DNA from 3 places in the Rhizobium sp. ZPR4 genome. Region 1 is predicted to be linked to each of the others. Evidence: riboswitches for the same ligand, from Rfam matches in the RefSeq annotation. Region 1 holds a riboswitch; each other region holds the start of a gene.
The links. Region 1 has a riboswitch for thiamine pyrophosphate ahead of thiM (hydroxyethylthiazole kinase). Riboswitches for the same ligand answer to the same signal wherever they lie in the genome.

Region 1 (10,752 bases):
TGCATCATGCGGCAGGCGCCCTGGTCCTCCTGGCCGGCTTCTACACCATGATCCGCTACATGCAGGCGCTGCCGGATGATGAAGGCTAGAAATACGCCAAACTGCGAAATTCGCGCCGGCAATTTCAGATAGAGTTCAGGCTCCGCGGCTATATCCTCGCCTTGTCCAGACGCGAAATCGGTGACGCCTTCGCCAGGTGTTGCCAATTTCAAATTGGGAACCAGTTTCACAGCTAGTTCGTCGCACCACTCCGGTGCAAAGCCCCCATGAACAACTGAGGATATCAAAACGTGGCTGATGTTTGTACGCAAGGCGTGGACACGGGCTTTGTCGCCCTGGGCTATGCCAAGATCGCAATTCTAGGCGTCGTGCAGGGATTGACCGAGCTGCTGCCGGTTTCGTCCACCGCCCATATGCGCCTGGTGCCGGCCTTGCTCGGCTGGCAGGACCCCGGTTCTGCCTTCTCGGCTACGATGCAGCTTGCCGCCCTAGCCGCGATTGTCTCCTATTTCTGGAGCGACGTTCGCTATGTTACCTTTGGATCTCTTGATGCGATCAGGCAAAGGGATTGGCGTTCGCCCGCCGTCCGCCTTGCGATCGCCATCGTGATTGCGACGGTACCGATCGTGATCGCCGGCCTGCTCCTGTCATCCTCCTTGAATGCCTGCGGCACGTCGTTCCGCAGCCTCTGGGTGATCGGTATCGCCTGCCTGGTCATGGGCTTGTTGCTGGCGATCGCGGAACTCTACAGCCGCCATCGGAAAGATATCGAGCAGATGACGCTGATCGATGCTCTTTTCGTCGGCATCACACAAGTCGGTGCGCTTGTTCCCGGTGTCTCGCGTTCCGGTTCGACACTGACTGGTGCGCTGTTCCTTGGCCTGAAGCGCGAGGAGGCGGCACGGTTCTCGTTCCTGTTGGGCTTGCCGGCCATTGCGCTTGCCGGCTTGAAGGAGCTGTTCACACTCTACAAAGCTCACATCCCGATGGAGGCCTGGTCGGTCCTGCTCATCGGCCTGATTGTTGGCAGCATATCGTCCTTCATCACCATCTGGGGACTGATGCGCTTCCTGGAGCGCTTTTCGACCTGGCCTTTCGTCATCTACCGCATCGTGCTCGGCGCGGTCATCATATTCGGCGTGCTGACCATGGGATGGGCGTGAGCGGACGGTTCTAACCGGCTGCAAAGGCTTAATTGGCGCTGCCTTTCAAGGCAGCGCCTTTTTTCGTTCTCGAGCCGTTATCCGAAGACGAGACCGCCGTCGACGATCAGATTTTGCCCGGTCACGGCGCGTGCCCAGGGGCTTGCGAAGAAGAGCACTGCGTCGGCCGCCTCTTCCGGCGACGTGACACGGCGCAGTGGTGTATTCGCGGCGATGATATCGAAGACGGCTTCCGGCGTGGCGCTGCTCGCATCCGTCGTACGCAAGAGGCCGCCAGAGACCATGTTGACGGTGATTCCTAGCGGGCCGAGTTCCGCGGCAGCCGTGCGGGTCAGCGACAGCAATGCCGCCTTGGCCGCGGTATAATCATGATAGGGCACCACCGGATTCTGGAAGAGGTTGGTGCCGATGGTGACGATCCGGCCGAAGCCTGCCTCAGCCATTGCCGGTCGCGCCGCCTGTATCAGGTTCAAGCCGCCCTGCAGGGCGGTTTCCAGCTGCTTAGCCATCTCTGCCCAGCCCAAGGCATCCAGTTTCGAGCGCGCATCACCGTTGAAGCTGAAATCGGCCAGCGCATTGTGCACGATGGTCGTCGGCGTTCCGAAATGCTTGGCAACGTCGGAAACAAGCCGCTTGGTGGCTTCCACGTCGCGAATATCGGCTTGAAAAGCTTTTGCATGATCGCCGAGCTCCGCTGCAAGCGCTTCTGCGCTCTCGCGGCTTGCGCGATAATTGATCGCCACTCTCGCGCCTTCCCGGGCAAAGGCCTTCGCTATGGCGGCGCCGAGACCACGCCCGGCGCCGGAAACGATGACGACTTGGTCCTTGAGTGAAAGACTCATTTCTCTACTCCTTATTTGTTTGGCCAGAGTGCATGGAAATGCTGCACTGGTCCGTGGCCGCTCCCAACGGAAAGCTGGCCTGCGGCAGCAACCGCGGCAGCAAGATAGTTTTTGCCGACCGCGATAGCTTCGGGAAGCGGCAGGCCCTTGGCGATCTCCGCAGCGATGGCGCTGGAGAGCGTGCAACCTGTCCCATGCGTATTCTTGGTCGGCAGCCGCTCGGCTTCGAACCAGGTCACGCGGCCGGCGCCTGCCAGCACATCCGGGCTTTCGTCACCATCGAGATGGCCGCCCTTGACGAGGACAGCCGAAGGCCCGAGCGCAGCCAGCGCAAGTGCTTGACGTGCCATGTCTCCGCGGCTTTTCGCCTCCACGTCATGCAACAGCGCAGCCGCTTCGGGCAGGTTCGGTGTAATGACCGTCGCCAGCGGCAGCAGCCGCGTGGTCAGCACGTCAACGGCATCGGCAGCCAGCAGGGCGGCGCCACCCTTGGCGATCATCACCGGGTCGAGGATGATGGGCACATCACGATGTCGCACCAGAATGTCTGCGACGGCATTGGCGATGGCGGCATTGGCGATCATGCCGATCTTGACGGCATCCACCCGGACGTCGGCAAAGATCGCATTGATCTGGTCCGCCACGAAATGTGTAGGCACGGGATGGACGCCGGAGACGCCCTGCGTGTTTTGCGCGGTCAATGCGGTCAGAGCTGCCATTCCATAGACGCCGCGGGCGGAGAAAGCCTTCAGGTCGGCCTGGATGCCAGCACCGCCGGAGGGATCTGAGCCAGCGATGGATAAGACATTACGGATCATAGGCGAGCCTCCTTGATGGCTTTCGCGATGAGGGCTGTCGCGGCTTGCGGGTCCGGTTGGCCGCAAATGGCCGAGACGACCGCGAGACCATCGGCGCCGGCCGAGTAAACGCTCGCGGCATGTTCTGCCTTGAGGCCGCCGATCGCGACTGATGGAATCGGGCAAAGCCTGACGATGCGGGCAAGCCCGTCGAAGCCGATCGGCTGCTTGTGGTCGGGCTTGGTGGGCGTAGCAAAGACCGGACCGATGCCGGCGTAATCGACGATACCGGCATCTATGGAGGAGGCGAGGGCTTCCGTTTCCACCGAGAGGCCGAGGATCATGTCCGGCCCGATCATTCGGCGCGCATTGGCAGCATTCATATCCTCCTGACCGATATGGAGGCCATCGGCGTTGATGGCGATAGCGGCCTCGACATTGTCGTTGACGATCAGCCGGACATTCGTTCCGTGCAGGATTTGCTTGAGGGCGCGGCCCGTCTCGATCATGGCTGCGGTCGAAGCCTCCTTGTCGCGAAGCTGGATGATGGTGGCGCCACCGGCCACCGCCGCCCGCGTCGTCTCCACCATGCCGAGGTCGCGGCACAGCACGGGATCGAGGACGAGATAGAGCGAGAGATCGACGTCTTTCATGCTGCCGATATCCTTGCGTCGCGATCCAGCACTTCCGGGGTAAGGCCGGCGAGGGCATCGAGGAAGTGCCAGGAGAAGGAGCCGGGGCCATTCGCCGTCGCTCCCGCCTGTGTGCCAGCGACGGCAAAGACGGTAAGCGCCGCTATGGTCGCATCGAGCGGATCATCTGGAGTTGCTGCCGCAAACGCACCGACGAGGCAGGTCAGCGAGCATCCGAGTGCGGTCACTTGCGGCATCAATGGCGAGCCGCCGGCGATGCGCTTCGCCTTCTGCCCATCCGTCACAAAATCCGTAACGCCGGTGACCGCGACTATGCAGCCGTGCCTTTCAGCAAGCTGTCGGGCGGAATCTTCGGCTTGCTCGACGGTATCCCTGCTATCGACGCCCTGGCCGCGGCTCGTGCCGCCGGCGAGCGCGATGATCTCGGATGCGTTGCCGCGAATGATAGTCGGCTTTAGCTCCAGCAAGCGCGCGATGGCATCGCGACGAAACGCAGTCGCATAATGGGCGACGGGATCGAGGACCCAGGGCTTGCCGGCATTGTTTGCCGACCTCGCAGCCGCCAGCATGCCCGCAAGCCAGCCGGACGAGAGCGTGCCGATATTGATTGTCAGCGCGCCGGAGATAGCGGCAAACTCGCCGGCTTCCTCTTCGGCATGCACCATTGCCGGCGATGCCCCGGCGGCAAGCATCACATTGGCCGCGATATTCATGGCGACGAAATTGGTGATGCATTGTACCAGCGGAGGTTTGGCCCGCATGGTGTAAAGCAGATTGCCTGCAGTTGTTTGGTCTTGCATATCGCCCCTTTCGGGCGGGCGAGACGCGTAGGGACGACGTGCTGGCGCTTTACGAGGTCCCGAGCGACTCCCTCCGCCAGCATGATCTGGTTCAGGTTCGAAGGGTGCTTCTCAGCCCGCCGGATGGCGGACGCCCCTGTCTCTCATCTCTCTTCTTTTCGCAGACAAAGGCGGCGCTGTCATCATCAAATCATAAAAGCCATTCTGACACCGGAGATCGCCCGCTCTTTCGGCGACCTATGCAATGAGTGCATGGGTGGAGTGATCCCTTAGCTCTGCAAAAAGCTGCGGGCTTCGACTATATGTCTCTCATCGAAGCGACGGGAGCGCCAAGCACGGCCGCTCAGCTTCGAAAGCCCAAGGAAAGGGGATCATCATGAACGTAGCACGCTCTTTCAACAACTGGCGCAAGTATCGTCAGACGGTCGCCGAACTGGGCCGTATGTCCACGCGCGAACTGCACGACCTGGGTATCGATCGCGGCGAAATCCGCAACGTTGCCCGCGCAGCGATCGCTCGCTAACGGCCGCAACGGCTCCTTATAAAGCTGCATTATGCCAGCGCCTGTTCCTCCGAGCAGGCGCTTTTGCTTTGTGGATATTGCCGTTCATTTTTGCCGCGCTCGCTGAAGATTGCATCAGTTCAGCTCTCTGCTTTTCGCATGGCGCATAACTGCCTTGCAAAGAAATGCCTATGAACTGAGCAAAAGACTGGTATCTTCCCACTCACCGAAGCGATGCATCTCCTCCCGCATCCCTTCGCTTGGCAGACGTCCTTATCCTCCTCCCAGGGACGGCTGCAGGAACAGCGGAACTCCTCCTCCCATCCGCTGTTCGGTTCTTGTAGAAAGCCTGCCGCACCTCCTCCCGCGGCAGGCTTTTTCGTTTCATCGAACCTTCACGCGATTCCGGATGCCTAATTTGGCGTAGTGACGGCAGCCCGGGGCAAACTGCATGGGCACAAAACGGGCGCCGGCACATTAAAGAGTGCGCAATCTCCTCTCGCAAAAATGAATGCTCGCCACTATGTGCGACCTATGTAGCGCGCTACATCGAAGATCGCCCCCAATTTGATTCCCGAAAAAGGAGGATGCCCATGACCGGTTCTGCCGAATACACGCCGCCGAAAATCTGGACCTGGAACAAGGCCAATGGCGGCCAGTTCGCCAATATCAACCGTCCGATTGCCGGGCCGACCCACGACAAGGAGTTGCCCGTCGGTCGTCATCCCCTCCAGCTTTATTCGCTGGGAACGCCGAATGGCGTGAAAGTGACCATCATGCTCGAAGAGCTGCTGGCGCTCGGCCATAGCGGCGCTGAATATGATGCCTGGCTGATCAAGATCGGCGAAGGCGATCAGTTCGGCAGTGGTTTCGTTGACGTCAACCCGAATTCGAAGATCCCGGCCTTGCTCGATCGCAGCGGCCCGAAGCCGGTCCGCGTCTTCGAATCGGCCTCAATTTTGATGTATCTCGCCGAAAAGTTCGGCGCCTTTCTGCCGACCGAGCAGCCGGCTCGTGCCGAATGCATCTCCTGGCTGTTCTGGCAGATGGGCAGCGCACCCTATCTCGGCGGCGGTTTCGGTCATTTCTACGCCTATGCGCCGACGAAGATCGAATATGCGATCGACCGTTTCGCCATGGAGGTGAAGCGCCAACTCGACGTGCTCGACCGCCGTCTGGCTGAAAGCGAATATATCGCCGGTAGCGACTACACGATCGCCGATATCGCCATCTGGCCGTGGTACGGCGGTTTGGCCAAGGGCTGGCAGTACGGCGCGGCTGAATTCCTGCAGGTGCAGGATTACAAGAATGTGCAGCGCTGGGCCGAGCAGGTTTACGCACGTCCAGCAGTTAAGCGCGGTCGTATGGTCAACCGCATGTCGGGCAATCCGTCCGAGCAACTGCGTGAGCGCCATGACGCGAGCGATTTCGATACGAAGACACAGGATAAACTGGAAGCTGCCGGCTAATCCAACAATTCCCTTTTGCAGTGATGAGCTCGCGGCCCTCAGGACCGCGAGTTTTTTATTGTGCCTGCCACCGGGCATTGCTGGTCTTGGCAAGTCAGCTTCGCTCCACCTTGCGAAGCGTAATGTTCGACTGCCGAGGGTCCCCCGCTCGGCATAGAACGCGGCGCGATCCTGCGAAGCGTTTCGATTTTGGCGAAAGAGGAATGCTTCTCCATGCAGCAAATTGCTGACGACCGTACTCTGGATGAGAATGTGACCGCGGGTGCGTTGTCGCAGCAACGAGGCGAGGTCAGGGAAGCGCTCCTGAAACATCTGGTATCGGGCGGCGATGAACGGCTGGATTGCGATCCGGTCAGCGGGCTCAACATGTATGGCTATGGCCCTGCGCCGCGGCCCGAAGATCTCGCTTTTGGCTCGTCGACGGCATCCACCATCTCCGCCGCCGCTTTCGCCGCCGTCGAATCCTATTACGTGGATCTGGCGCCAGAGATGGAAGCAGGCTCGCCGGCTGCTATCTACAATCGCGAAATCGGGCGCGTGCGCGAGGATCTGTTGCGTCTGCTTGGCCTGAGCCGGACGTCAGAGCCCCGGATCGACGCGATCCTGGCCACATCAGGCACGGACATCCATCTTTTTTCGGCCGCGCTGCTGGCGGGCGAGGACGAGCGTGCCCTGATGACCATCACGCTGATGGGGAACGAGACGGGCAGCGGCGTGATGACTGCGTCGGCCGGGCGGCATTTCATGAGCCGTGTTAGCAGCGCACAGACCGTCGCCAAGGGCGAGGAATTGCGGCCAGGAGATGCCACGCGTAACGCCACCGTTGCCGTGCGCAACAAGGATGGCTCTCTTCGCGCCGACAGCGACGTGGAAGAAGAGTTGCGCGGCCTTATCGAGCTCGCCCGCGCAGCCGGCCTCAGATGCCTGCTCGTGGTAACGGATGTATCGAAGACCAGCCTTCTGGCGCCCAGCCTTGAGACTGTCATGCGTCTCAGGGAGCGATTCGGCACGATGCTGGATATCATGATCGATGCCTGCCAGTTTCGTCTGTCGGCGGCAACGATCCGTGCCTATCTCGCACACGGTTTCATGGTGGCGCTCACGGGTTCGAAATTCCTTGCCGGGCCGATTTTCAGCGGTGCGCTTCTCTGCCCGCCGCAAATGTCGGAACGCTTCAAGTCGCGCATTCTGCCTGCCGCCTTGGCGGATTATTGCGGGAAGGCAGAATGGCCCGAAGGCTGGGTCGCTTGCGATATTTTGCCGGAACGCGCCAATCTTGGCCTGCTGCTGCGTTGGAAAGCAGCCATCTTCGAGCTCGAACGCTTCGTCGGCATAGCCGAAGATCGCGTGATCGAGGTCTTGTCGGCTTTTGCGGAGGCAGTCTCTGATCGTCTTGCGAACGATCCGGCCTTCGAACCCTTGCAGAGCCGGACGTTGGACCGGCGTGAACTATGGGGCGCATCATCGGCCCTTCGCTGGGATGAAATCCCCTCCGTATTTTCGTTCTACCTGCGAAATTGTACGGATGGCGCGATGCTGACGGCGGCGGAAATGGCAGCGATCTATAAAGATCTGGCTGTCGAGGGCGATGGGGTTGCGTCGGTGCGTCTCGGGCAGCCCGTTCGCTGCGCCGATTTTGGCGAGGTGCCCGCCAGCGCCCTTAGAATTTGCCTGAGCGCACCGCTGGTCGTGGCGGCTTCCAAGAGCGGTGAAGCGCTGGCGGCGGTGATCGCGCAAGCGATGCTGGTTCTGGATCGCACCGCCGAGGTGGCGGCGCGGCAAAGAGACGGCTCCAATGCCAAGGAGATACGCCGCAGCGCCTGAAGCGCGACGCGCAAACCCGCCTCGGCTGGCATGGTCCGCTCATCGGCAGCGGATCATGAGCCTCGGCGTTCATCCCCGTCAAAGCCGGCGAAATCGCCTCTGACGATGCCGTGCCGCTGGAGCTTGTCGTAGAAGGTCTTCCTGGGAATGCCGAGTGCTTCGATCGTGCGGCGCACGTCGCCATTGTTCTGCGACAGGGTTTCGCGGATGAGTTCGGCCTCGTAACGCTCGACCCGGATGGGTAGCGTCAAGCCTTCGTCCGCCGTCGCTACTTCGTCGGATTTTGCCGCTGCTGCCGATTCGAGACCGAGCACGAAGCGCTCGGCAAAATGCGAGAGTTCGCGAACGTTGCCTGGCCAGTCGTGCTGTTGCAGATGGCGGCGCACCGTCGTGGATATGGCCGGCACCTCACGCTTGAAGCGGCCGGCGGCGCGGTCGGCGAAATGGCCGAAGAGCAGGGGAATATCATCGCGCCGCTCACGCAATGGCGGAATGGAAAGCGTGACCACGTTGAGGCGATAATAGAGATCTTCGCGAAAATCGCCGCGCTGCCGAGGATCGCCGAGATCGACCTTCGCCGCCGCGACGACGCGAAGATCGACGGGGCGGACCTCATTGGTGCCAAGCGGCGTCACCTCGCGCATTTCCAGCACGCGCAGCATCTGTACCTGGATCGCCGGCGGCATGCTTTCGATCTCGTCGAGAAACAGGGTGCCGGCGCTTGAATGTTCGATGCGTCCAACGCGCTTCTTCTGGGCGCCGGTGAAAGCACCCGGCTCATGGCCGAACAATTCGCTCTCGATCACGGTTTCGGGCAGGGCGCCACAATTCAGCGCGACGAAATTGCCCTTGGCGCGGCGGCTCCAGCGATGCAGCAGGCTTGCGACCACTTCCTTGCCGCTGCCTGTTTCACCCGTCACCAGCACGTCGACATCCGTATCGGCGATCTGCCGCAGCGTATGGCGCAGGCGCTCGATGGCGGGGGTCTGTCCAATCAGCGGCAGATCGCCCTGCGCCTGTTCCGCAGCCTGTCGCAATGCCCGGTTTTCCAGCACAAGCCGTCGTTTCTCGGCCGCGCGGCGCACGCTCTGTACCAGCCGGTCCGTGGCGAAGGGTTTGGCGATGAAATCATAGGCGCCATCCTGGATCGCCTGCACCGCCATCGGAATATCGCCATGACCTGTGACCAGAATGACCGGCAGATCGGCGTCGAGCGCCTTGATGCGGGCGAAGAGCTGCTGCCCATCCATCTGCGGCATGCGGATATCGGAGACGACGACACCGGCAAAATCGGCATTGAGACCATGAAGTGCTTCACTTGCGGCAGAGAAGGCGGATACGGCAAAACCGGCCAGTTCCAGCGTCTGTTTCGTCGCCCTCAACAGATCCTTGTCGTCGTCGATGAGGAAAACGGGAGAACTCTCACTCATGGTGTGGCCTTGCGCAAATGGACGGTGAAGCGGGTGCCGCTGTCATTGCTCTCGACATCGATCCGACCGCCATAATCGACGACGATATCCTTTGAAATGACGAGACCAAGACCGAGGCCCTTTTCCTTGGACGTATTGAAGGGTGTAAACAGTGAATCGAGGATCGCCGCTGGAATGCCAGGCCCGTTGTCCGAAACCACGATCTCGACCTCACCCGAAGTTTCATGTACCGACACCTCAACCTTGGGCTGGTTGCGGCCTTCCAGGGCCTCCAGAGCATTCTGAAAGAGGTTGATCAACACCTGCTCCAGCCGGATGCGCGTGCCGACAACACCAAGCCCCGTTGGCGGCAACTCGATCTTGAGCGCATCCAGGCGGCCGGCAAAGCGGCTCCTGAGCAGGACGACGGCTCCTTCGATCACGCTCCTAAGGTCGACCGGCTCCGGGGCGGTCCTTCCCTTGCGGGCGAAGGCCTTCAGTTCTTCGGTGATCGTACCGATACGTTCCGTCAATGCTGCGATCGCCGATAGGTTTTCCTTCACCGGCTCCGTCTGATGCCGGTCGAGAAAAACATGCGCATTTTCCGCATAGGCGCGAATCGTCGCAACCGGTTGATTGATCTCATGGGCGACGCCGGCGGCGACCTGGCCAAGAATGGCAAGGCGATTGGCCTGTACGAGATCCTGCTGCACGCCCTGCAGCTTGGCTTCCGTCGCACGGTGGTCGGCAATTTCCGCCTCCAGCCGGTCGCGGGCCTGGCTCAGGTCTTCCGTGCGCTCAAGAACCCGGCGTTCCAGCTCTTCACGCGCGATCCTGCTGACGGCGATCTGCATGGCGGAGACATCGCGGCGGCGCAGCAGGAAAGCCGCAAAGGCGAGGATCGGCAGCAGGACGGTCAAGGTAAGGAAGCGCGTCTCGCGCACGGAGGAGGCGATCGCCTGATCGGTCGGGATCAGATAGCCGAGCTGCCAGGGCGTCGATGGAATCGCAACCGTCAGCCGCAAGTATTCCGCGGCACTGCTTCCGGGCAGAATGGCGCGCACGATGGTTGCATCCGGGCCGACTTTCTCGGGATGGCTGACCGGAAGGGGCGAAAGCGGCGCCGCGCCGAACTGCAGGCTTTTGCGAATAGCGGCGGCTTCCTCGCGCGCAAGGGGAGCGGTCGTCATGAAGCGCCAAGAGGGCAGGCTGGTGATGAGCACGACGCCGCGTTCGTCGGTCACGTAAGCGGGGCGACCGGTCTCACTCCAGTCGGCCTCCAGCTGATCGAAC
Region 2 (10,752 bases), on a different replicon from region 1:
GCAATGTGCAGTCGAAGCGGAAGTCATGCGCGCCGAGGCGCAGTTCGACGCCGGCCATGGCGATGCCCTGTTCCTTCATGTCCCTGCCATCATCCATTTCGCCTGCTTTCGTCATCGCGTACGCTTTGACCGGCTGTGCCGGCCATGGTCAAGAGAAGGCAGACCAAGCCGAGGATCAAGGCGTATCCGTCGGCATCGTTGGTACGGTAGCTGCCGAGCTTGCTGTAGACCAGCCAGGGGAGGGTCATCAGGCTGTTGGAGCCGAAGAGCGCCACGGCGCCGAGATCGCCGAGCGACAGGGCCATGGCGAAGGAGAGCGCCGTGAAGAACGGTTTGCGCAAACCCGGCCAATCGATCAGGCGAAGGCGGGCACTGCCGTGAAGTCCGAGGCTTGCCGCCAGCCGCTCGGTGCGAAGGCGATGCACCGTATGGGCTGGCTCGATGACACGGATGACGAAGGGCAGCGCCATCAGTGCATTGATGATCACGATCAGAAGAGCGGCGAAACGGCTGGGATCGCCCAATGGCCGCAGCGCCAGGAACCAGCCCGTCGCCAGCACGATCGGCGGCACCAGCAGGATGAGCGAAGAGCTTGCGCTTAACGCGATCGCCAGGCCACGCAGGCTGAAGGTTTTGCGGCGATCTGCCGATATCACCGAGCGGGCGCGAATGATCGCAAAGGATAGCAGAACGGCCAGAAGGCCGGCAGCGAGCGCGATCGCCAGGCTTGTAGCGACCGCCTGCAGGAAGATCGGCTGGCCGATGAGCTTCAAGAGATTTGCCTCGAGGCCGGTCACGACGACCGAAGCGAGCGGCAGGCCGAGAAAGAGTGTGGCCGCCGACAGCATGATGGCGTCGACCCATCGTGCAGCCGCTCTTTGCCCATCGATGCGTCGCAGGGCGCGGCCGCTGGTGAGCCCGTGATCGTCCGGTGCGCGAAACAGCGTCATGGCGCCAAGGATGACGAGAGTGACGGCGATTTGCAGCAGCGACAGCAACACGGCGCGGGCAGGATCGAAATCGAAACGGAGCGCCTGATAGATCGCCACCTCCAGCGTCGTTGCGGCCGGGCCGCCGCCGAGGATCAGGACCAGCGTGAAGCTGGTGGCGCAGAGCATGAAGATCAGGCCGGCAATGCCGGGAATGAGGCCGCGCAGGATAGGCCATTCGATGAAGCGAAAGACCGAGGCAGGCCGCATGCCGAGCCCGCCGGCCACGAGCCAATATTCCGCCGGCACGCGCTCCAGCCCGGCAAGCATCAGCCGGCAGGCGAGCGGCATGTTGAAGAAGACATGCGCAAGCAGGATGCCGGCAAGACCATAAATGCTGACGGGTTGCGACAGGCCGAGGGCGGCGAGCATCTGGTTGAGCAGCCCCTGCCGGCCCCATATGCCGAGCAGGCCAAGGGCGCCGATCAGGACAGGCAGGCCCATCGGCACGGCCATCAGCCGGATCAGCCACAGCCGGCCGGGAAAGCGCGGCTGGCGGGCCAATGCTCGGGCAACGGGTATGGCGAGGGCGACGGAGAGCAGCGTCGACAGCGCCGCCTGCAGCAGCGTGAACCGCAGGACGCGTAGCAGGTAAGGGTCGGTCAGCGAGGTATCACCGCCGGATTCGATGCCGGCGGTGAGCAGGGTGAGCACGGCGATCCCGACGAAGAGTGCGATGCCGGCGAAGCTGAATGCCCCGCCGGAAATGGCACGTCGTCGTTCGGGTGCCGTGAGCATGATCAGGACGTCAGTTGCCGCTGGTGGCGGTCAGCCATTCGTCGATCCAGGCCTTGCGGTTCTTGTCGACGTCGGCAGGGCTCATCAGGAAGGTCTTCGACGGCACCACGAGCTTGCTGAAGGCGTCCGGCAGCGGCGCGGAAGTGGCCGAGGCCGGCATCATCCAGTTGCTCGTGGGGATGATGTCCTGGAAGCCGGGGGAAACCATGAACTTCAGGAAGTCGCGGGCAAGCTCCTTGTTCGGCGAGGCCTTGATCAGGCCGGCGACCTCGATCTGGATATAGTGCCCTTCCGAGAAGGCAGCCGCCTGATAGCGGTCGGTCTTGTCCTCGATCATATGGTAGGCCGGCGAGGTCGTGTAGGAGAGCACCATCGGTGCCTCGCCCTTGGTGAAGAGATCATAGGCTTCCGACCAGCCAGGCGTCACCGTCAGGACGCGGCCCTTGAGCTTTGCCCAGGCATCGGCCGCCTTGTCGCCATAGATCGATTTGACCCAGAGCAGCAGGCCGAGGCCGGGCGTCGAGGTGCGTGGGTCTTCGATGACGATCTTCTGGGTGGGATCGCCCTCGACGAGATCCTTCATGCTCTTCGGCGGATTCTTGACGGTCTGGCTGTCGTAGATCACGGCGAAATGGCCGTAGTCGTAGGGTACGAAGACATCATCCTTGAAGCCACCGGGAACCTTGAGGGCCGAGGTGTCGACGCCGCTCACATCGAAGAGGCCGGTATCCTTCGCTTCATCGACGAGATTGGTGTCGAGGCCGAGAACGACATCGGCCTTGGTGCCTGCACCTTCCAGCTTCAGACGCGACAGAAGCGCGACGCCGTCGGTGACGGCGACGTAATTGACCGTGCAGCCGCAGGTCTTTTCGAAGGCAGCTTTGACCTTGGCGCCCGGACCCCAATCGGCGGTGAAGCTCTCATAGGTGTAGATGGTCAGGGTCTTGTCGGCTGCAGCGGCAGGCTGTGCGGCCAGAAAGGCCGTTCCGGCGGCAAGCGCCAGGCCGGCGAAAAATGACAATGGCGAACGGTTGTGCATGGTAGCGCCTCCTCTTTGGTTTCGTCTTGAAGGGGAAAAGGGCGCTATGATTTCGTCACGCGTCTAATCCCTCCGCCGGTGTTAGCCGGATCAGGTTCCGCGGGTTGGCCGGTCAAAGCCTCTCAGCCGGATGTCCGTAAGGACATAAGGCACCCCGTTAGAGCGTTGGCAGATTTAGCCTTGTGACGAAGGGATGACAAGGGAAATGATTCCCTTGCCGATTGCAGGCCGGAGGAGCTTACTCGGCGGCGTGCGCGGCGGCCGTCGGGCTGTCGAATTTCTTCGCCGCACCCGGGAGCTGGACGTTCTTCAGCGTCAGCGAGGTCAGGAGGCCGATGAGGCAGATGCCCGCGGCCGTCATGAACAGCGGGCTGAAGGCGCTCGCATAGGCGTTGGCGACGGCCTCGCGGGTTGCTTCCGGCAATGCGGCCATCATCTTCGGTGTCAGCTGTTCGATATCGGATACGCCGGCGATGGAGATTCCGACATTGCCGAGCTTGGCGGCGATGATGGCGCCGTAGATGGAGATGGCGATGGAGGCGCCGCCCATGCGCGAGAGCGTGACAGCGCCGGTTGCTGCACCGACGTCCCGGGCAGCGGCTGCATTCTGCACGCCGATGACGGGCACCTGCTGGGCAAGACCGATGCCGATGCCGTGCAGCAGCATCAGGCCGCCGATGAAGACGATGGGCGTGCCGGCAGGCATGAAGGCGAGCGAGCCGAATGCGATGGCACTGCAGGCAGCACTTGCGACGGCGAAGGGCTTGTAGCGGCCCCTCGCGGCGATCAGTCGTCCGGCCGAGAGCGAACCGCAGACGATGCCGCCGGTCAGGAGAATGAACAGCAGCCCGGCCATCGAGGGCGAAAGGCCCGTCGTCGTCTGCAGGAAGAGCGCGAAATAATTCACCATACCGATGGCGACGGCGCCGCTGGTGATAGAGATGATCAGCAGAAGGCCGAATGTCGGATTGCGAAACAGTGTCATCGGCACGATGGGCTCTGGTGCGCGGCGCTCGATGAAGACCCAGGCGACGGCGCAGATCACGCCGAAGGCGATGATGCCGAGACATTGCGGCGACAGCAACGATCCGAAGAGTTCGGTACCGTCGGCGGCAAGCACGATGCTCGTCGTCGTCAGCGCAAGGACGATCGCGCCAGCATAGTCGATCTTCGGTCGGCGGGCCGGCTTGCGATAGGGAAGCATGGTGGCAAGGCCGGCCAGCACGATAAAGCCGATCGGCACATTGACGAGGAAGATGGAGCGCCAGCCGAAGAGATCGCTCATCGTGCCGCCGAGAACGGGGCCGATGGCACCCGACGCCATGAGCACGAGGCTCGAATAGCTCTGGTAGCGGGCACGTTCCCGCGGCTCGAACAGATCGGCATTGACGGCGAAGATCGACACGAGGATGCCGCCGCCGCCGAGGCCCTGAAGGACGCGGGCGGCGATCAGCGTATCCATCGAAACGGCGAGGCCGCAGACGGCGGAGCCGACGGTGAAGATGGCGATCGCCGTCATCATCACATATTTGCGGCCGAAGAGATCGCCGAGCTTGCCGTAAACGGGCATGACGGCGGAGAGCGAGAGAAGATAGGCCGATCCGATCCAGCCGAAGCGCTCCAGATGGCCGAACTCACCGACGATCGTCGGCAGTGCCGTCGAGACGATCTGGTTATCGAGCGTTGCCATGAACATGGCAGTCATCAGAAACAGGAAAAGGATAAGCCGCCGCTTATGATCCGCCACGAGCGGCGCGAAGGTTGTCTGCATGTCCATGGGGCAGGAAATCCGAGCTTGGCCGAAACGCTGCGCGGTCGATCGAATGCGCGGGACGCCCCGGTTTTCATAGTTGAGATATATGTGCTAATGGCATATAATTGTCAATGACAGGTGAATGCTGTTTGCATGTTTTATTTGTTTTCTGCCTCTGATATGGTGGAAAGATGACATCTGCGACCAATACACGTGAAGTTGAAGCCCAGGCCCAGACCGATGATGAGAATCTGCTGCGCATCGGCCATGCCATGACGCGCATGCGTCTGCTGACGGGGCGCCGCATGATCGGCAGGCTTGCCATCCAGAGCGTGGCGCCAGGGCTTGAGCTTTCGCATCTCGATGTGCTCGATGTCGTCAGGCGGGCGGAGGCGACGGGTGAAGTCACCGTCGGTACCATCGCCGAGATGCTGCGCATCGATCCCTCGCGAGCAAGCCGTATCGTTGCCGACATGGTGACGCGCGGCGTGTTGCGGCGCAAGGCATCGCAGGCGGATGCGCGGCGCATCGTGGTGGTGCTCACCGCTCTCGGGCAAAGATTGCTGTCGGAAATCCAGGCACAGAAATATTCCGTCATCGGCAGCATCTTTGCCGACTGGACGCCGGAGGAGATCGAGAGCTTCTCGCTACTGTTCGACCGTTACGTCAGTGGCTACGAGCAGGTTTTCCAGGCGCGCATCAAGGAAACGGACGACTGAGCCGTCGTCGCGGCCGTTCTTGCCCATGGTGCTCTTCCCTAGGGATATGACTTTGCGCTATGGGCTTGCCTCATGAGCCAGTCCACCACCTTCACCATCCTGCTCGGCGGCGAGCTCCGTCTGACGGAGCGGTTGCGCGCTGCGGTTTCCGGCAGTCGTTTCATCGCGGCCGATGGCGGTATGCGCCATGCGCTCGCGCTCGGCGTGGAGCCTGAGGTGTGGGTCGGCGATTTCGATTCCACGCCTGCCGATTTGCAGGGCGCGTTTCCCAAGGTGCCCAAGCAGCCTTATCCAGCGGCGAAAGCGGCGACCGATGGTGAGATTGCCGTCTCGGAAGCGATCGATCGCGGTGCCACGAGACTGATCCTTGCAGGCGCCATGGGCGGCGAACGCTCCGATCACGCGATCCAGCATCTGCTCTATGGCGTGCATCTGGCCGAAAAGGGCCTCGATATCTTGCTGACCTCAGGTGACGAGGAGGCGGTGCCGCTTCCGCCCGGCAATCTCACGCTGGCGCTGCCGGCCGGCTCGCTGTTTTCCGTCCTCAGCTTCAGCGATCTGAAGGGCCTGTTCATTGAGAATGCCCGTTATCCCTTGCGCGATTTTCATTTGTCCTTTGGCGGATCGCGCACCATTTCCAACGTGGCGGAAGGCGACGTGCGCTTTTCGCTCGGCAGCGGCAGGGCGATTGTTCTTGCCCGCCCTTATGATCTTTCCGGAGTCTGATCTTGGCCCCTCCCATTCTGAAACTTGACGACATCTTTCTGAGCTTCGGCGGTGCGCCCTTGCTCGCCGGTGCCGGCCTGCAGGTGGAGCCCGGTGACAAGATCTGCCTTGTCGGCCGCAATGGTTCCGGCAAGTCGACGCTATTGAAGATCGCTGCCGGTCTCGTCGAAGCGCAATCCGGCGAGGTGTTCCGTCATCCGTCATCGACTGTGCGCTATCTTGAGCAGGCGCCGGATTTTGCCGGTTACAAGACGGTGGCGGCCTATGCCGAGGCTGGCCTCGGGCCGGGCGACGATCCCTATCGTGTCACCTATCTCCTTTCCCATCTCGGCCTGACCGGCGAGGAAGATCCGAAGAATCTCTCCGGCGGCGAAGCGCGTCGCGCGGCTCTCGCCCGCGTCATGGCGCCGGAGCCGGATATCCTGCTGCTCGACGAGCCGACGAACCATCTGGACCTGCCGACCATCGAATGGCTGGAAGGCGAGCTGCAGAAGAGCCGCAGCGCGCTGGTGCTGATCTCGCACGACCGTCGTTTCCTGGAGAAGGTCTCGACCGCGACCGTTTGGCTGGACCGCGGCACCTCGCGCCGGCTGGACAGGGGGTTTGCGCATTTCGAAGTCTGGCGCGATCAGGTGCTCGAGGCCGAAGAGCTGGAGCAGCACAAGCTCGGCAAGCAGATCGAGCGCGAAGAGCACTGGCTGCGCTATGGCGTGACGGCGCGGCGCAAGCGCAATATGCGCCGCCTCGGCGAGCTGCAGGACATGCGTTCCCGCTATCGCGGCCACAAGGGCGCTCTCGGCACCGTGCAGGCGGCTGCGTCCGACGCGCAGGAAAGCGGCAAGCTGGTGATCGAGGCGGAGAAGATCACCAAGACCTATGGCGATCGGTCGATCGTCGCGCCGTTCTCGATCCGCGTGCATCGCGGCGACTGCATCGGTCTCGTCGGCCCGAACGGTGCCGGCAAGACGACGCTTCTGAAGATGCTGACGGGTCAGCTGGAGCCGGATAGCGGCACGGTGAAGCTTGGCACCAATCTGGAAATCGCCACGCTCGACCAGAAGCGCGAGGAGCTGAACCCGGAAGATACGCTCGCCAACTACCTGACTGACGGACGCGGCGAGAACCTGCTCGTCAACGGCGAGCAGCGGCACGTGACCGGCTACATGAAGGAATTCCTGTTCCAGCCGGAGCAGGCGCGCACGCCGATCAAGAATCTTTCCGGCGGCGAGCGCGCCCGGCTGATGCTGGCGCGCATCCTGTCGCGGCCGACCAATCTGCTGATCCTCGACGAACCGACGAACGATCTCGATATCGAGACGCTCGACCTGCTGCAGGAAATCGTCTCCGGCTTTGCCGGCACCGTCATCCTCGTCAGTCACGATCGCGATTTCCTCGACCGTACCGTGACGTCGACGATCGCGCCGGCCGATCCGGAAGATCCCGACGGTCGCTGGATCGAATATGCCGGTGGCTATTCCGACATGCTCGCCCAGCGAAAGGGGGCCATCGAGGAGCGAAAGCGGGCGGAAAAGGCTGCCGAGAAGCCGAAATTGGCCGAAGCTTCGGCGCCGGCTTCCGACGCCTCGAAGAGCAAGGGGAAGCTTTCCTACAAGCAGAAATTCGCTTTGGAAAATCTGCCGAAGGAAATGGCCAAGGCGGAAGCCGAAATCGCTGCGCGCGAGCAGAAAATGGCCGATCCGAACCTCTTTTCCAAGGATGCCGCAACGTTCAACCGTCTTGCTGCGGAGATGGAAAAGCTGCGCGAAAGCCTGAGCAAGATGGAAGAGGAATGGCTGGAGCTCGAAATGCTGCGTGAGGAGCTGGAGGGCTAGGGCTCATATCCGCTCACCTTATGCGCGTCTTTACTATGTAGTAAAAACAATCGGTTGCGCTCGGCCGCAGCCGGTTCATTCCCTGTTGTCGAATCCGATAAACCGTTTATACATTAACGCATGCTGCCGGACGACGAGCCGGTTGATACCCCCGGGCCGACGTGGCCCGTGGCGCATGTTGGGGAAGTCCGAAGCGACCTGATTTCATTGCGCCTGATGGCGACAGGTTCTTCGCGGAAAGTTACAGGCAAATTTCGTGAGCGCTTACCGTGATGACGGCGCTTGATGCCGCATGCGGTTTTTCGAGGGGGGCTTCTGCCGATGCTGCCGCGTGCCGTTTTGTTTAGCTGTGTTTTTGCCGTTTTTTCCGGTGCCCAAGCACTGGCGCAGGGCGCCCCGACGGCTCCGCCCGTCACGGTCGCCAAACCCATCGTCCGCGATGTCGTTGACAGTGACGAGTTCATCGGGCGCTTCCAGGCAGTCGATGAGGTTTCTATCCGCTCGCGGGTAGGTGGCTACCTGCAGGAAGTACATTTCAAGGATGGCGCCATGGTCAAGCAGGGCGACCTGCTTTTCGTCATCGACCAGCGGCCTTTCGTGACCGCGCTGAACGAGTCGACGGCCTCGCTGGAAGTTGCGAAATCGTCGCTGACGCTTGCCGATGCGCAGTTCAAGCGCGCTCAGTCCCTGTCGACGACGGGCAGCCAGTCGGCATCGACCCTCGACGACCGCCGCCGAGATCTCGTTTCCGCCGAGGCGAATGTGCGCGGCGCGCAGGCGGCCGTCGACCGCGCCAATCTCGACATGGATTTCACCAAGATCACCGCACCGCTCAGCGGCCGTATCGACCGCCGGCTGATCTCGGTGGGCAATCTCGTGCAGGCGGATCAAACCGTGCTGACGACCATCGTGTCGCTCGACCCGATCGATTTCTATTTCGATGTCGACGAGCGTCGGTTGCTTTCCTATGCCGACGAAGCCCGCAAGAACGGCAGCGCCCTGCAGCAAGGCGGCGGCGGGCTCGATGTGACCGTGACCATCGCCGATTCCCGCCAGAAGCCGTTCAAGGGCAAGCTCGATTTCGCTGAGAACCGCGTCGATAACGAAACGGGCACGATCCGCGTCCGCGCCAGCTTCCCGAATCCCGATCTTATCCTCCAGCCCGGCCTCTTCGGGCGCGTCCAGGTACAGGGCTCCAACAGCTACAAGGCGATCCTCGTTCCGGACGAAGCCATCGGCTCGGATCAGAACCAGCGTGTCGTCTATACCGTCGATACTGCCGGCAACATCACGCCGAAGTCCGTCCGTCTCGGACCGAAACTCTATGGCTATCGCGTCATCCGCGACGGCATGACCGGCGACGAGACCATCGTCGTCAACGGGCTGATGCGCATCCGGCCCGGCGTCAAGGTGACGCCGCAGCTGATCGAGCTGCCGCAGCAGGCGACGAATGACGAGCCGCCGGCTCAGGCCGATGCACAGGGGACGAACCAATGAGGTTTTCCCACTTCTTCGTCGATCGACCGATCTTCGCATCGGTTCTATCCATCGTGCTGCTGATCGTCGGCGGCATTGCCTATTTCCAGCTGCCGGTGGCGCAATATCCTGAAGTCGCGCCGCCGACCATCGTCGTGCGCACGTCCTATCCGGGCGCCGATGCCCAGACCATCGCCGATACGGTGGCAACGCCGATCGAGCAGGAAGTGAACGGCGTCGAGGACATGCTCTATATGTCCTCCTATTCCAGCGCCGACGGCTCCATGGCGCTGACGATCACCTTCAAGCTCGGCACCGATCTCGACAAGGCGCAGGTGCTGGTGCAGAACCGTGTCGCCATTGCAGAACCGCGCCTGCCCGACGATGTCCGCCGCATCGGCATCACCACGGTCAAGAGTTCGCCCGATCTGATGATGGTCGTGCATCTCCTCTCGCCGAACAATCGCTACGACCAGCTTTATATTTCCAACTATGCCCGCACGCGCATCCGCGATGTTCTCGTGCGCCTGGATGGCGTTGGCGACGTGCAGCTCTTCGGCGAGCGGCAATATTCGCTGCGCATCTGGCTCGATCCGGAAAAGCTTGCCGCCTACGGCATGACCGCCGGCGATATCGTGCAGGCGCTGCGGGACCAGAACGTGCAGGTTTCCGGCGGCTCGATCGGCGGGCCGCCGGTTTCCGGCACTAATGCCTTCCAATATACCGTCACGACGCAGGGGCGTTTTTCCGACGCACGGCAATTCCGCTACGTCATCGTCAAAGCGACAGGCAACGGCCGTCTCGTGCAGCTGCAGGATGTCGCGCGCATCGAGCTCGGGGCGCAGGATTATGTGACCAACAGCTATCTGAACGGCAGTCCGGCGGTCGCGCTCGGCGTCTTTGCCCGGCCCGGCACCAATGCGCTCGCCGCTGCCGCCGATATAGAGAAGACGATGGAGGACCTGTCGCGGGATTTCCCGCAGGGGCTTGAGTACCGCATCATCTACAATCCGACCGAGTTCATCGCCGAGTCGATCAGCGAAGTCTACAAGACCATCTTCGAGGCGGCTGTCCTCGTCGCCATCGTCGTGCTGGTGTTCCTGCAATCCTGGCGGACGGCGATCATTCCGATCGTCGCCATTCCCGTGTCGCTGATCGGCACTTTCGCCTTCCTGCTCGCCTTCGGCTTCTCGCTGAACATGCTGACGCTGTTCGGCCTGGTGCTTGCGATCGGCATCGTCGTCGACGATGCGATCGTGGTGGTCGAGAATGTCGAGCGCAACCTCGCGCTCGGGATGACGCCGAAAGAGGCGTCGCATGTCACGATGAACGAAGTCGGCACGGCCGTGCTTGCGATCTCGCTGGTGCTGATCGCGGTCTTCCTGCCGACGGCCTTCATTCCGGGCATAACGGGGCAGTTCTACCGGCAGTTCGCCGTGACGATCTCGGTCGCGACGGCGATTTCCTGTCTGAATTCGCT
Region 3 (10,752 bases), 180 kb from region 1:
CATAGGAGAGCCCTGCTGCGAAATCGACCGCACGCTGCTCCAGCTTCGCCCTCAAGGCGATATCGGCGTCGCGCGCCCTTGCCAGCGCCGCCGAGAGTGCCTCTTTGTCCAGCGTCGGCTGCCCAAGAATGGAGGCGGCGTCGACCTTGGCCTGCTGTGCCTCGAGAATGATCTGACGTTCGTCCTTGCGTGCCTCATTGAGCGCCGCGCGCAAAGCCTTCTTCTGCGCCGAAGGCAATTGCTCGCCGGCTAGCGGCATCATTCCGGCCCGCGCCTGCGTCTTGCGTATCCAGGTCAGCCCGCCGCCGGCCAATGCCCCGATCAGGAAGGTGTTCAGCACCAAAAGAGAAATGACCACTATTCGAAAGCTGCGATCCGTCATTGGCTGTCCTGCTGCGCTATACCCGCGTCCGGCCCGATATCGCCGAACATGGTCGTGGTTCCGTCGGAGACGACTGAGGTATCGGACGTCAAGCTCGGGGCCAAGATGGCGATGGCAATGCTGCCGGCAAGCGCGCCGGCTATGCCGACCCCCACGAGGCCGATGCCGGCAGAGCCGAAGCGGAACCAGTTTCGTATCGTCAGGCGGCGAACGAGCTTTGCGAGGATTCGCTCTTCCAGGCCAGCGTGGCGAGGCTTCACGACGTAGGTGTCGAGCAATGCGTCGAGATCGGCCGCGCGTACCAGCATTTCGGTGGCGGCGTGGCTCCTGGCAAAATCCCGTGCGGCCGCGCGCTCCGCCTGCGGCCATCGGCCGATATCGCCGCCATAGGCCGCGGTCAGCGCCTCAAACCGTTCGGCATTCATCGGACCCGCGATATTCTCAACCATCGCCCTGTTCCTTCAACAAAAGCACCTGCAAGGAGCGCCTTCCACGCGCAAGCAGGCTTTCCAGTGCGTCGACGCTGACATCCATGACCTCAGCTGCCTCGGCATTCGACAGCGCCTGATAGTAAACCAGAATGATCGCCTCACGCTGCCTGGGCGCGATCATCTGCATGGCCCGCTCCACGCGCTTGGACGGATCGTCCTCGCTCATCAAACCCGCATCCGGCGCCGGCCCTTCATACTCGATATCGGGTGGATGCTCGGCAAGAACGTCTTTGCGACGCCGCAGGCGATCATAACAAAGGTTGGTCGCCACGCGATGCACCCAGGTACTGAAGCGGGCATTGCCCTGGCGCCAGCCGCCGGCATTCCGCCAGACGCGCAGGAACGTCTCCTGCGCCACATCCTCGGCCTCGGCGGCATCGCCAAGCATGCGGGTCGCCACGGCAACGATGCGCGGCAACTGCCGTGTTATCATCATGCGCATCGCTGGAACATCGCCCGCAGCGATACGACCGAGCAGGTCCTCATCCGGGTCGCCACTCTTGGGCACGCGATCCCACTTCATCGACAATCGCTACCGCTCCAGTTTCCTGCGATACCGGCATGACATGCGGGCCTTGACCTTTTGGCCGGCAGATCCCGCCTCGCCGCCAACTCCGGCAAGCGGCGCCATTCAGATCGCAGCATCTCGGTCAGCGTATCATCCTTCGACATCAAACACAGGCTCACAGGGATTGAACGCTGCACTTGCCGAATTCCGTCGCTTTCATGTCGAGGGTTTTCGAATTTTCTTTTCGAGCCCAAAGGCCATCTATCAGCTAAAAATATCAGGCAAAAACAGAAGAGCCGGCTCACCCGGAGGCGGGAGTTTGAACCTCCCCTACCCGGGCTTGCCGGCACTTCGCATGGTGAAATGCGAAAGCTCAAGCTCGATCAGAGCGTCAGCAGATCGCTCGTCGTCTGATCCTGTTCATTGTTCGAGTAGAAGCTTCCGAAATCCGGCATCTGCGATTGCTGTGCCTTCATGGCCTGTTCGAACTGGGTCTGCGTCAACGACCCGGAACCAGACGTGTCGAGGCTCTTGAACAGCGACGTTGCCTGATCTTCGCTTACGTCGGAAGGACGGGCAGCCACGAATTCGGATTCGCTGACGCTGCCGTCGCCGTTCGTATCCATGGAGGAAAACGCGGCAGAGAGGTCATCGTCGCTCATCTGGCCACCCGGCGGTGGTGGGGGTTGCTGCTGGCCCGCCTGCATGGCTTTCGCAAGCTGCGCTTCGGTGAGAGAGCCGGTATTGCTGGTGTCGAAGCTCTGGAACAATTGCTGCGCCTGAGTTTCGCTGACGTCCGACGGGCGCGCGGCCACGAATTCCGCCTCGCTGACATTGCCGTCGCCATTGGTGTCCATGGCGCTGATCATATCGCTTTGGCTGCTATCCTGGGTACCGGTTGCGGAAGCCTGCTGAGTGCTTGACGTCGAACTGGTGGAGTTGCTGTCGGAATCCGATGTCGAGCTATCGCTGCCGGTGCCGGCCTGCATATTGAGAATCATGTTCATCAGCTGCGCGACGAGCTGTTCTGCCGAAGCGATCTGAGACTGATCGTCCGAAGACGAAGAGGAGCTCGTGCCGGAAGAGCTGCCCGACGAATTGCCGGAGGAGCTGTCAGACAGCAGGGATGCGATGGAATCATCAGCCGTCGACGCTGTCGAGCGCGAGGTCTGGTATTGATAGTAATTGCTCGATGAGATCGAGTAGATGCTCGTCATTGGGGCCTCCAGATACGAGCGTTGAGAGGAACTCAGATGGCTTATGCTTACGCGACTTGAACACAATCGATGCCAGGCCCGGCCGCGTTGAGGCGGAGGCATGGCTTCGATAATCGATATGAGCGGATGGACTTGCGGATGCCCCGATCAAACGCGTCTTGCGCCCCAACTTGACCGACGCATCTTTTCCAGAGCAAGCGTACCCGGGATCACCCCACCAATATCTCTGTCGCCATCATGGCTATATTGGCATCTGCACATTTTCGATTTTCACTTCCCAACGTGGGGAAATTGCACAAGGAAACTTGCGCGTGGCTTATAGACGCTTGACGAACACATCCTGTTGCGATTTTCTTCCTCAATTTTTAGGGAATATATAAATTCCGCCACTCTGTTGAGCATTGCTGGTATATGGGCTCCAGCACTTGAGCGGCATTGATGGAAAACAATACGAAGAAGAGGGGCACAGCTTGAACATCGGTTTCTGTGGAGAGGTGAATGAGGCGAACTAAGGAGGAGGCGGCTGAAACGAGGAACGACATTTTGCAATCTGCAAAAGCTCTGTTTCTCGACAAGGGCTACGAGAATGTCAGCCTGGAAGAGATAGCCGTAGCCGCCGGTGTCACGCGGGGGGCAGTGCACTGGCATTTCAAGAACAAGCAGGGGCTGATGTTTGCGATTCGCGACGAGGCCCAGCAACCGTTTCAGGAATTGGCGGAGCGGATGTCCAAGGAGCTGCCGCCCAATCCACTCGACCTGATCGCCGATACCATAGCTGCGATATTCGACGACGTTCACGGCGATCCGCGCAAGCGCAGCATGTTGAAGGTGATGATGCATCTCGACATGGCATTTTGCGACGGGACAACAAGCCGGGCGAGCTCATTCCGGCATGACATGCATGAAAATTTCGAACGCATTTTCACCCTGATGGATGAAAAGACGAAACTTCCGGCTCCCTGGACGCCGGATACGGCCGCTTCCGCGCTGACGGCGGTCATCGGCGGCCTGATCACCGAATGGACGCTCGACCGGGGCAGTTTCGAGCTAGTCCCGTGCGGACAGATGTTCATAAGGATGGTGCTGAAGACCTGGTTCCCACTGGCCCAGACGCAGGAACTGGCGATTACCGCGATCTGACGATTCCGGGAAAAGCGCATAGCGGTTTTCCCTTCGGAATCTATGAAAACCAACGGGAGCGGCTTTAAGCTTCTGCCGAGAGCTGAACCGATTCCCAAAAGCTGGAAATAAAAAAGGATCCGGAGGGAAAGCCAGATCCTTTGCTTTGATCGGAGGTCAACCGATCGATGAAAGAAGCCTGACGGATTGGAACGTCAGGCTTCTCTTACCCGGCATTGAGCCGGATAATTCAATATTAGAAGGCGCGTTCGAAGCGCAGGATACCAGCCCACTGATCCTGGTTCACAGAATCGAAGTTGGTGTAGGAGACTTCCGGCTCGATGAGCAGGTTCTTGACCGGGTTGAACTTGAGGTTCGTGGTCGCTGCGAAGATCTTCGAGTCGGTGTAGGCGAGCTGGAGGTTCCACTTCAGCTTTTCGTTGATCGGAACGCCAACGCCGCCCCAAACTGCCCAGTCACCCCAGCCGCACTTCGACGGATCGTTAACAGGGCAAGCCGAACGATCGAGGTTGGTGCCTGCATACTTGTTCAGCTTGTCGCCGTTGGTGTTCCAGCCGCCCATCAAGAAGGCCGAGAACGTACCGAAGTCAGCATCGACGCGAGCCTTGACAGCGCCTTCTTCGACGATCGAGTCGTAACCGCCGACGACCTTGAAGCCCCATGCGCCGGACTTGAAGCCAGCACCGGCAACAACGTCAGGAGCGTAGTGGTTGCCCTTGTCGTCAGACCACCAGCTTGCGCCGTAAGAAGCGTCCGAGCCGCTGGAGTTCGAGTCTTCAACCGAGACCATGGCCGTGAAGCCGTTGCCGGCATCGTAGTTGTAGGTCAACTGGTTGAGTTCGTACGGACCGTCATAGATCACGTCGTCGTTGATGACGTCGCCGGCATAACCGATATAGGAATTATACTGCGAGTCTGCCTTACCGACGAGGAAACCACCCAGGCTGATGTTGGCGAACAGCAGCTTCGTGGAGGTGGAGTTGCCGTCGTTCCAGTCCCAACGGATGACCGTGTTGGTCTTCAGCGGGCCGTATTCGGTGTCGGTCGCGGTGTCGACGCTCAGCTCTGCACGGGTATGCCAGAGCGTGCCGTTCTTGCTGTTCGGGTTGTAGGCATCATACCACTCGCCTTCGGTACGGACGCGGCCGCCGATCTTGAGGCAGGTTTCGGTGCCCGGGATGAAGAAGTAGCCAGCGCCGTATGCATCGCAGATACGGACGTATTCCAGCGGCTCCGGCTCAGCGGCAACGATGGCGTCGGCCGCATGGGCACCGGAAACTGCTGCCAGCGCAGCAGCGGAGCCGAGAAGAAGGCTCTTGATGTTCATAATTAAACTCCTGGTTGTAATATGCACTTCTATTTTACCGCGAGCGCAGAACTGGAGCACACCCTGAAGGTCGGTTTGGTCTAAACACGACCGGGCAGCCCGGCAAATACGCACCTGATGTTGGCTTGAGTCCCCTCGAACCTTCATGATTACCCCCGCGGTAAAAGGTTTTGAAATGCCTCTACCGATCCGACCGATTGCTCGACCGTAAGACAACTTATGTCCTGTATTGGATTTACAAACAGCCCGTATGTTTGTCAATTATGTGAAAAGCGCTGAGACGTTAGTCTTGGCCGATGTTGCTTAAATGCAACTCGCGACCGCAGGCCACAGCGGCATCCGGCATGGATCGCAAAGAGGTACGTGTCCATGAAACGCTTGCCAGCCAGGAGTGTCGCCATATCTGATGCCAGCGCGATGTCGGCGATCGATAATGATATCGCAACCCCATCCGATCGTGGCCCGGCCATCGAGAATTCCGCGGCAAAATGGCGGGGAGGCCTTGGCCAGCCGGCTTGAGCAAAGTTCAGCAATAAAATTCAACAATTCGCTACACACAGAAATATTGAATTTTTCTAGATTCCGCCGAGTCGCGCCATCGGAGAGGGAAAATCGCGAATGAATGAGAACCGGCTGATCTTCATAGCGACCCCCTGCTTCGGCGGCCTCGTCACCAAGGACTATATGCAGTCCATTTTTTCACTGATGCAGACAGGCGCGCAGGCCGGCATACAACTGACGCTTGCTCTGCTCGGCAATGACGCCCTGATCACCCGCAGCCGCAACACGCTTGTTTCGTCCTTCCTGAACGATACGACGGCGACGCATATGCTCTTCATCGACGCCGACATCAGCTTCGAGCCCGATCAGGTCATGAGACTGCTGGACGCCGATAAGGATGTGGTCGCCGCCATGTATCCGATCAAGGACTATGATTGGGGTACGGCCGCCCGCACCAATTCTCGCGACGGCGAGGCACTTGCCGCCGCCGCGCTTCACTATGTCGGCACGCCGCTTGTCGGCCAGGTCGCGGAGCGAGACGGCGATTTCGTCAGCGCCGTCTATGCCGGCACGGGCATGCTTCTGATCAAGCGCAACGTCATAGAGAGAATGATCGCCGCCTATCCGGAGCTGCGCTACAACGCAATCCATGCCTATCCCAGCACCAAACGCTCGCCTGGCACGCAATACGCCCTGTTCGAATGCATGGTCGAGGAGGGCACGGGAATCTATCTCAGCGAGGATTTCGCCTTCTGTCATCGCTGGCGAGCCCTCGGCGGCAAGATCTGGCTCGATACCGCCAGCAAGCTTTCCCATACCGGCCCTCATCGTTTCGTCGGCAATACCGCACCACGTTATTGAGGCGCGGCAAGTCGACATAACGATCCACACGATAAAGTTGTAAATTCGACGAACGCGGCAATGGTCAATCTTGCGAAAAATGCGACCATCGCTGCGGGGTTGACAGAGGACAAGGGTAAGGCATAGCCTTTTTGACATTCACCAGGGGGGTCCCGGCAAGGGGCTGAGATACTGCTGAACAATACGGCTTTGCCGATTGTGGGCGCAGTGACCCGTTGAACCTGATCCAGTTCATACTGGCGTAGGGACGGTGCAAGCGCTCAAAGGCTTCGGATTCCCGCGTGGATTCCATGCCGGCGTCTTTCCATCATTCCGGCTGATTGACTGGGTCTCCAACTGCAACTTGGAGCCTCAAACCATGAATATTGCCGCAAAGAACCTCACCCCGACCGTCACGACAGGCCCGCTGCCGGCGTCCAGGAAAATCTATGTTCCTGGGGACATTCACGCAGACATCCGCGTGCCGATGCGCGAAATCAGCGTCCATCCGACATCGGGCGAGCCGCCGGTTGTCGTCTACGATTCCTCCGGTCCTTACACGATCGAGGGCACAGATATCAGCATCGAGCAGGGCCTGCCGCAGCTGCGCCGCGACTGGGTGCTCGCCCGCGGCGATGTCGAAGCTTATGAAGGCCGGCATGTGCGCCCCGAAGACAATGGTTTTGTGACTGGCGAACGGCTGACGCCGGAATTTCCGGCAAAACGCCAGCCGCTGCGGGCAAAAGACGGCAAGGCCGTCACCCAGCTTGCCTATGCGCGCGCCGGCATCATCACGCCAGAGATGGAATTCATCGCCATCCGTGAGAATCTCGGCCGCAAGGCAAAGTCCGAAGCGCTCGTCCGCGATGGCGAAAGCTTCGGCGCCCATATTCCCGATCACGTCACGCCGGAATTCGTTCGCCAGGAGGTCGCGGCCGGCCGTGCGATCATTCCGGCCAACATCAATCACCCGGAAAGCGAACCGATGATCATCGGCCGGAATTTCCTCGTGAAGATCAACGCCAATATAGGCAACTCCGCCGTCACCTCCTCGATGGCGGAAGAGGTCGAAAAGATGGTCTGGGCCGCGCGCTGGGGCGCCGATACGGTCATGGATCTCTCGACCGGCCGCAACATCCACAACATCCGCGAATGGATCATCCGTAACTCGCCGCTGCCGATCGGCACCGTGCCGCTCTATCAGGCGCTGGAAAAGGTCGGCGGCATCGCCGAGGAGCTGACCTGGGAGGTCTATCGTGACACGCTGATCGAGCAGGCCGAACAGGGCGTCGACTATTTCACCATCCATGCCGGCGTGCGGCTGCACTATATTCCCCTCACCGTCAATCGCGTTACCGGCATCGTCTCGCGCGGCGGCTCGATCATGGCCAAGTGGTGTCTCCATCATCACCGCGAGAGCTTCCTTTACGAGCATTTCGAGGAAATCTGCGATATCTGCCGCGCCTATGACGTCTCCTTCTCACTTGGCGACGGCCTGCGTCCCGGCTCGATTGCCGACGCCAACGACGCCGCGCAGTTCGCCGAGCTCGAAACGCTCGGCGAACTGACGAAGATCGCCTGGGCTAGGGATTGCCAGGTGATGATCGAAGGCCCCGGTCATGTGCCGATGCACAAGATCAAGGAAAACATGGACAAGCAGCTCGCCGTCTGCGGCGAGGCGCCCTTCTACACGCTCGGGCCGCTGACGACGGATATCGCGCCTGGCTACGACCACATCACCTCGGGCATCGGCGCCGCCATGATCGGCTGGTTCGGCACGGCGATGCTCTGCTACGTCACGCCGAAGGAGCATCTCGGCCTGCCCGACCGCAACGACGTCAAGACCGGCGTCATCACCTACAAGATCGCCGCCCATGCCGCCGATCTCGCCAAGGGTCACCCGGCCGCACAGGTGCGTGACGATGCTCTGTCGCGCGCCCGGTTCGAATTCCGCTGGGAAGATCAGTTCAACCTGTCGCTCGACCCGGACACCGCCCGCAGCTTCCACGACGAAACCCTGCCGAAGGAAGCCCATAAGGTGGCGCATTTCTGCTCGATGTGCGGTCCGAAATTCTGCTCGATGCGGATTTCGCACGACATTCGCGCCGAAGCGCAAAAGGAAGGGCTGGAAGCCATGGCGGCCAAGTACCGGGAGGGTGGCGATCTTTATATGCCGGTCGACACCGCCACCCACCCGGCCGAGTAAGATGCGTATCCTCGTCAAAGGGGCCGGCATTGCCGGCCTCACGGTCGCCCACGAGCTGATCCGGCGCGGAGCAGAGGTCACGATCTTTGAGCCAAGCCGAAACTTCCACCGTGCCGCCTCCTGGCTCGCCGGCGGCATGCTGGCGCCGTGGTGCGAGCGCGAAAGCGCCGATGAGGCCGTATTGGAACACGGCCGCGATTCGGCCGATCGGTGGGAGGCGATTCTGCCCGGCAAGGTCGTCCGCAACGGAACGCTCGTCGTCGCGCCGAACCGCGATCAAAACGAGCTTAAGCGATTCGCCGGCCGCACAGCGGACTATCGCTGGGTGGACGAAGGCGAAATCGCCGCCCTCGAGCCTTCGCTTGCCGGCCGGTTCCGCCAGGGCCTTTTCTTTCCACAGGAAGCGCATCTCGATCCCCGCAAGGTCCTGCAATCATTGAAGGACGATCTGTCTGCAAAAGGTGTCACCTTCATCGACGAACTTATGGATGACGATGGCTTTTCTGAAATCGTCGACTGTACGGGAGCTGCCCGCATCGGTCGCATCCGTGATTTGCGCGGGGTTCGCGGCGAAATGCTCTATCTGCAAAGCGAGGAGACCTCGCTTTCACGGCCTGTCCGCCTGCTGCATCCACGCTTTCCCGTCTATATCGTGCCGCGCGGCAAAGGCCTGTTCATGATCGGCGCGACGATGATCGAGACCGACTTCAATGGACCGATCACCGCCCGTTCGCTGATGGAGCTCTTGAACGCAGCCTATGCGTTGCACCCGGCCTTTGCCGAAGCAGCCGTGGTCGAAACAGACGCCGGCATCCGCCCTGCCTTTCCTGACAACCTTCCCCGCGTAACACGCGAGGGAAGAACCGTCTGCGTCAACGGCCTTTATCGCCACGGCTTCCTGCTGGCGCCGGCGATGGCCGAAGAAGCCGCCGATCTCATCTTTTCCGGACACAACAACAGGAGCCGCCGATGCGCCTGATCATCAATGGCGAAGCACAGATTGTCGAAGCAACCACGCTTTCGCAGCTTCTCGCCGCACTCGAATATGAGGGTGAGTGGCTGGCAACCGCCGTCAACGGCGAGCTCGTCCATAGCGACGAGCGCAACGACCATACCCTAGCCGACAATGACAGGATCGAAATCCTCACGCCAATGCAGGGAGGCTGACCCATGCTCGAACTTTACGGAACCCAAATCGCATCGCACCTCCTTCTCGGCACGGCGCGCTATCCCTCCCCGGCGGTGCTGGCGGAAGCAGTCAAACGTTCGCAAACCGGGATCGTAACCGTATCGCTGCGCCGGGAAACCGCGGGCGGACGCAATGGCGGCGCATTCTTCGAGATGATTCGCGGGCTTGGCGTTCGCGTTCTTCCCAATACCGCCGGCTGCCACGGCGTATCCGAGGCGGTACTGACGGCGAAAATGGCGCGCGAAGTCTTTCGGACCAACTGGATCAAGCTCGAGGTGATCGGCAACCACGATACATTGCAGCCCGATGTCTTCGCGCTGGTGGAAGCGGCAAAAATCCTCACCGACGAGGGATTCGAGGTCTTTCCTTACACGACGGACGATCTCGTCGTCGCCGAGCGGCTGCTGGAAGCCGGATGCAAGGTGCTGATGCCCTGGTGCGCGCCGATCGGAACGGCGGCAGGACCGCTCAATCTCTCAGCTCTGCGCTCGATGCGGGCACATTTTCCCGAGGTGCCGCTGATTGTGGATGCCGGCATCGGCAGGCCGTCGCACGCGACCACCGTCATGGAACTTGGCTTCGATGCCGTGCTCTTGAATACAGCGGTTGCCGGCGCGGGCGACCCGGTCGCTATGGCGGAAGCCTTTGCCAAAGCGATCGATGCCGGCAGGCAAGCCTTCGGCGCCGGCATGCTGGAGCCGCGCGACATGGCCGTGCCGTCGACACCCGTGATTGGAAAGGCGGTTTTTGCGTGACACTCGATCCCTTCTATCTGATCGTCGACAACGCTGCCTGGATAAGGCGGCTCGTGCCACTCGGCGTCAAGCTGGTGCAGTTGCGCATCAAGGATCGTTCAACGGCTGAGATCCGTGTGGAAATTTGCGAATCGAAGGCGATTTGCGCCGCGCATGAGTGCCAATTGATCGTCAACGACTATTGGCAGTTGGCGAT

Region 2: another riboswitch for thiamine pyrophosphate. It lies ahead of thiB (thiamine ABC transporter substrate binding subunit); the one in region 1 lies ahead of thiM (hydroxyethylthiazole kinase).
Region 3: another riboswitch for thiamine pyrophosphate. It lies ahead of thiC (phosphomethylpyrimidine synthase ThiC); the one in region 1 lies ahead of thiM (hydroxyethylthiazole kinase).

The regions. Positions count from the first base shown of each region.
Region 1 is NZ_CP157968.1:1,505,343-1,516,094, forward strand. Features, by position in the region: gene ABOK31_RS26505 (hypothetical protein) at 1-230, opposite strand, end outside; gene ABOK31_RS26510 (undecaprenyl-diphosphate phosphatase) at 291-1,163, shown strand; gene ABOK31_RS26515 (3-oxoacyl-ACP reductase) at 1,241-2,005, opposite strand; gene thiD (bifunctional hydroxymethylpyrimidine kinase/phosphomethylpyrimidine kinase) at 2,017-2,823, opposite strand; gene thiE (thiamine phosphate synthase) at 2,820-3,455, opposite strand; gene thiM (hydroxyethylthiazole kinase) at 3,452-4,255, opposite strand; TPP riboswitch at 4,307-4,403, opposite strand; gene ABOK31_RS26535 (DUF1127 domain-containing protein) at 4,632-4,778, shown strand; gene yghU (glutathione-dependent disulfide-bond oxidoreductase) at 5,351-6,226, shown strand; gene ABOK31_RS26545 (hypothetical protein) at 6,440-8,050, shown strand; gene ABOK31_RS26550 (sigma-54 dependent transcriptional regulator) at 8,104-9,480, opposite strand; gene ABOK31_RS26555 (sensor histidine kinase) at 9,477-10,752, opposite strand, start outside.
Region 2 is NZ_CP157967.1:3,304,009-3,314,760, reverse strand. Features, by position in the region: gene ABOK31_RS15985 (ATP-binding cassette domain-containing protein) at 1-97, opposite strand, end outside; gene thiP (thiamine/thiamine pyrophosphate ABC transporter permease ThiP) at 90-1,727, opposite strand; gene thiB (thiamine ABC transporter substrate binding subunit) at 1,738-2,766, opposite strand; TPP riboswitch at 2,817-2,933, opposite strand; gene ABOK31_RS15970 (MDR family MFS transporter) at 3,005-4,543, opposite strand; gene ABOK31_RS15965 (MarR family winged helix-turn-helix transcriptional regulator) at 4,711-5,238, shown strand; gene ABOK31_RS15960 (thiamine diphosphokinase) at 5,311-5,964, shown strand; gene ABOK31_RS15955 (ABC-F family ATP-binding cassette domain-containing protein) at 5,967-7,796, shown strand; gene ABOK31_RS15950 (efflux RND transporter periplasmic adaptor subunit) at 8,118-9,293, shown strand; gene ABOK31_RS15945 (multidrug efflux RND transporter permease subunit) at 9,290-10,752, shown strand, end outside.
Region 3 is NZ_CP157968.1:1,323,287-1,334,038, reverse strand. Features, by position in the region: gene ABOK31_RS25750 (periplasmic heavy metal sensor) at 1-382, opposite strand, end outside; gene ABOK31_RS25745 (hypothetical protein) at 379-831, opposite strand; gene ABOK31_RS25740 (RNA polymerase sigma factor) at 824-1,396, opposite strand; gene ABOK31_RS25735 (EF-hand domain-containing protein) at 1,765-2,598, opposite strand; gene ABOK31_RS25730 (TetR family transcriptional regulator) at 3,097-3,738, shown strand; gene ABOK31_RS25725 (porin) at 3,974-5,065, opposite strand; gene ABOK31_RS25720 (hypothetical protein) at 5,435-5,584, shown strand; gene ABOK31_RS25715 (hypothetical protein) at 5,684-6,427, shown strand; TPP riboswitch at 6,561-6,693, shown strand; gene thiC (phosphomethylpyrimidine synthase ThiC) at 6,786-8,612, shown strand; gene thiO (glycine oxidase ThiO) at 8,614-9,591, shown strand; gene thiS (sulfur carrier protein ThiS) at 9,582-9,779, shown strand; gene ABOK31_RS25695 (thiazole synthase) at 9,783-10,556, shown strand; gene ABOK31_RS25690 (thiamine phosphate synthase) at 10,553-10,752, shown strand, end outside.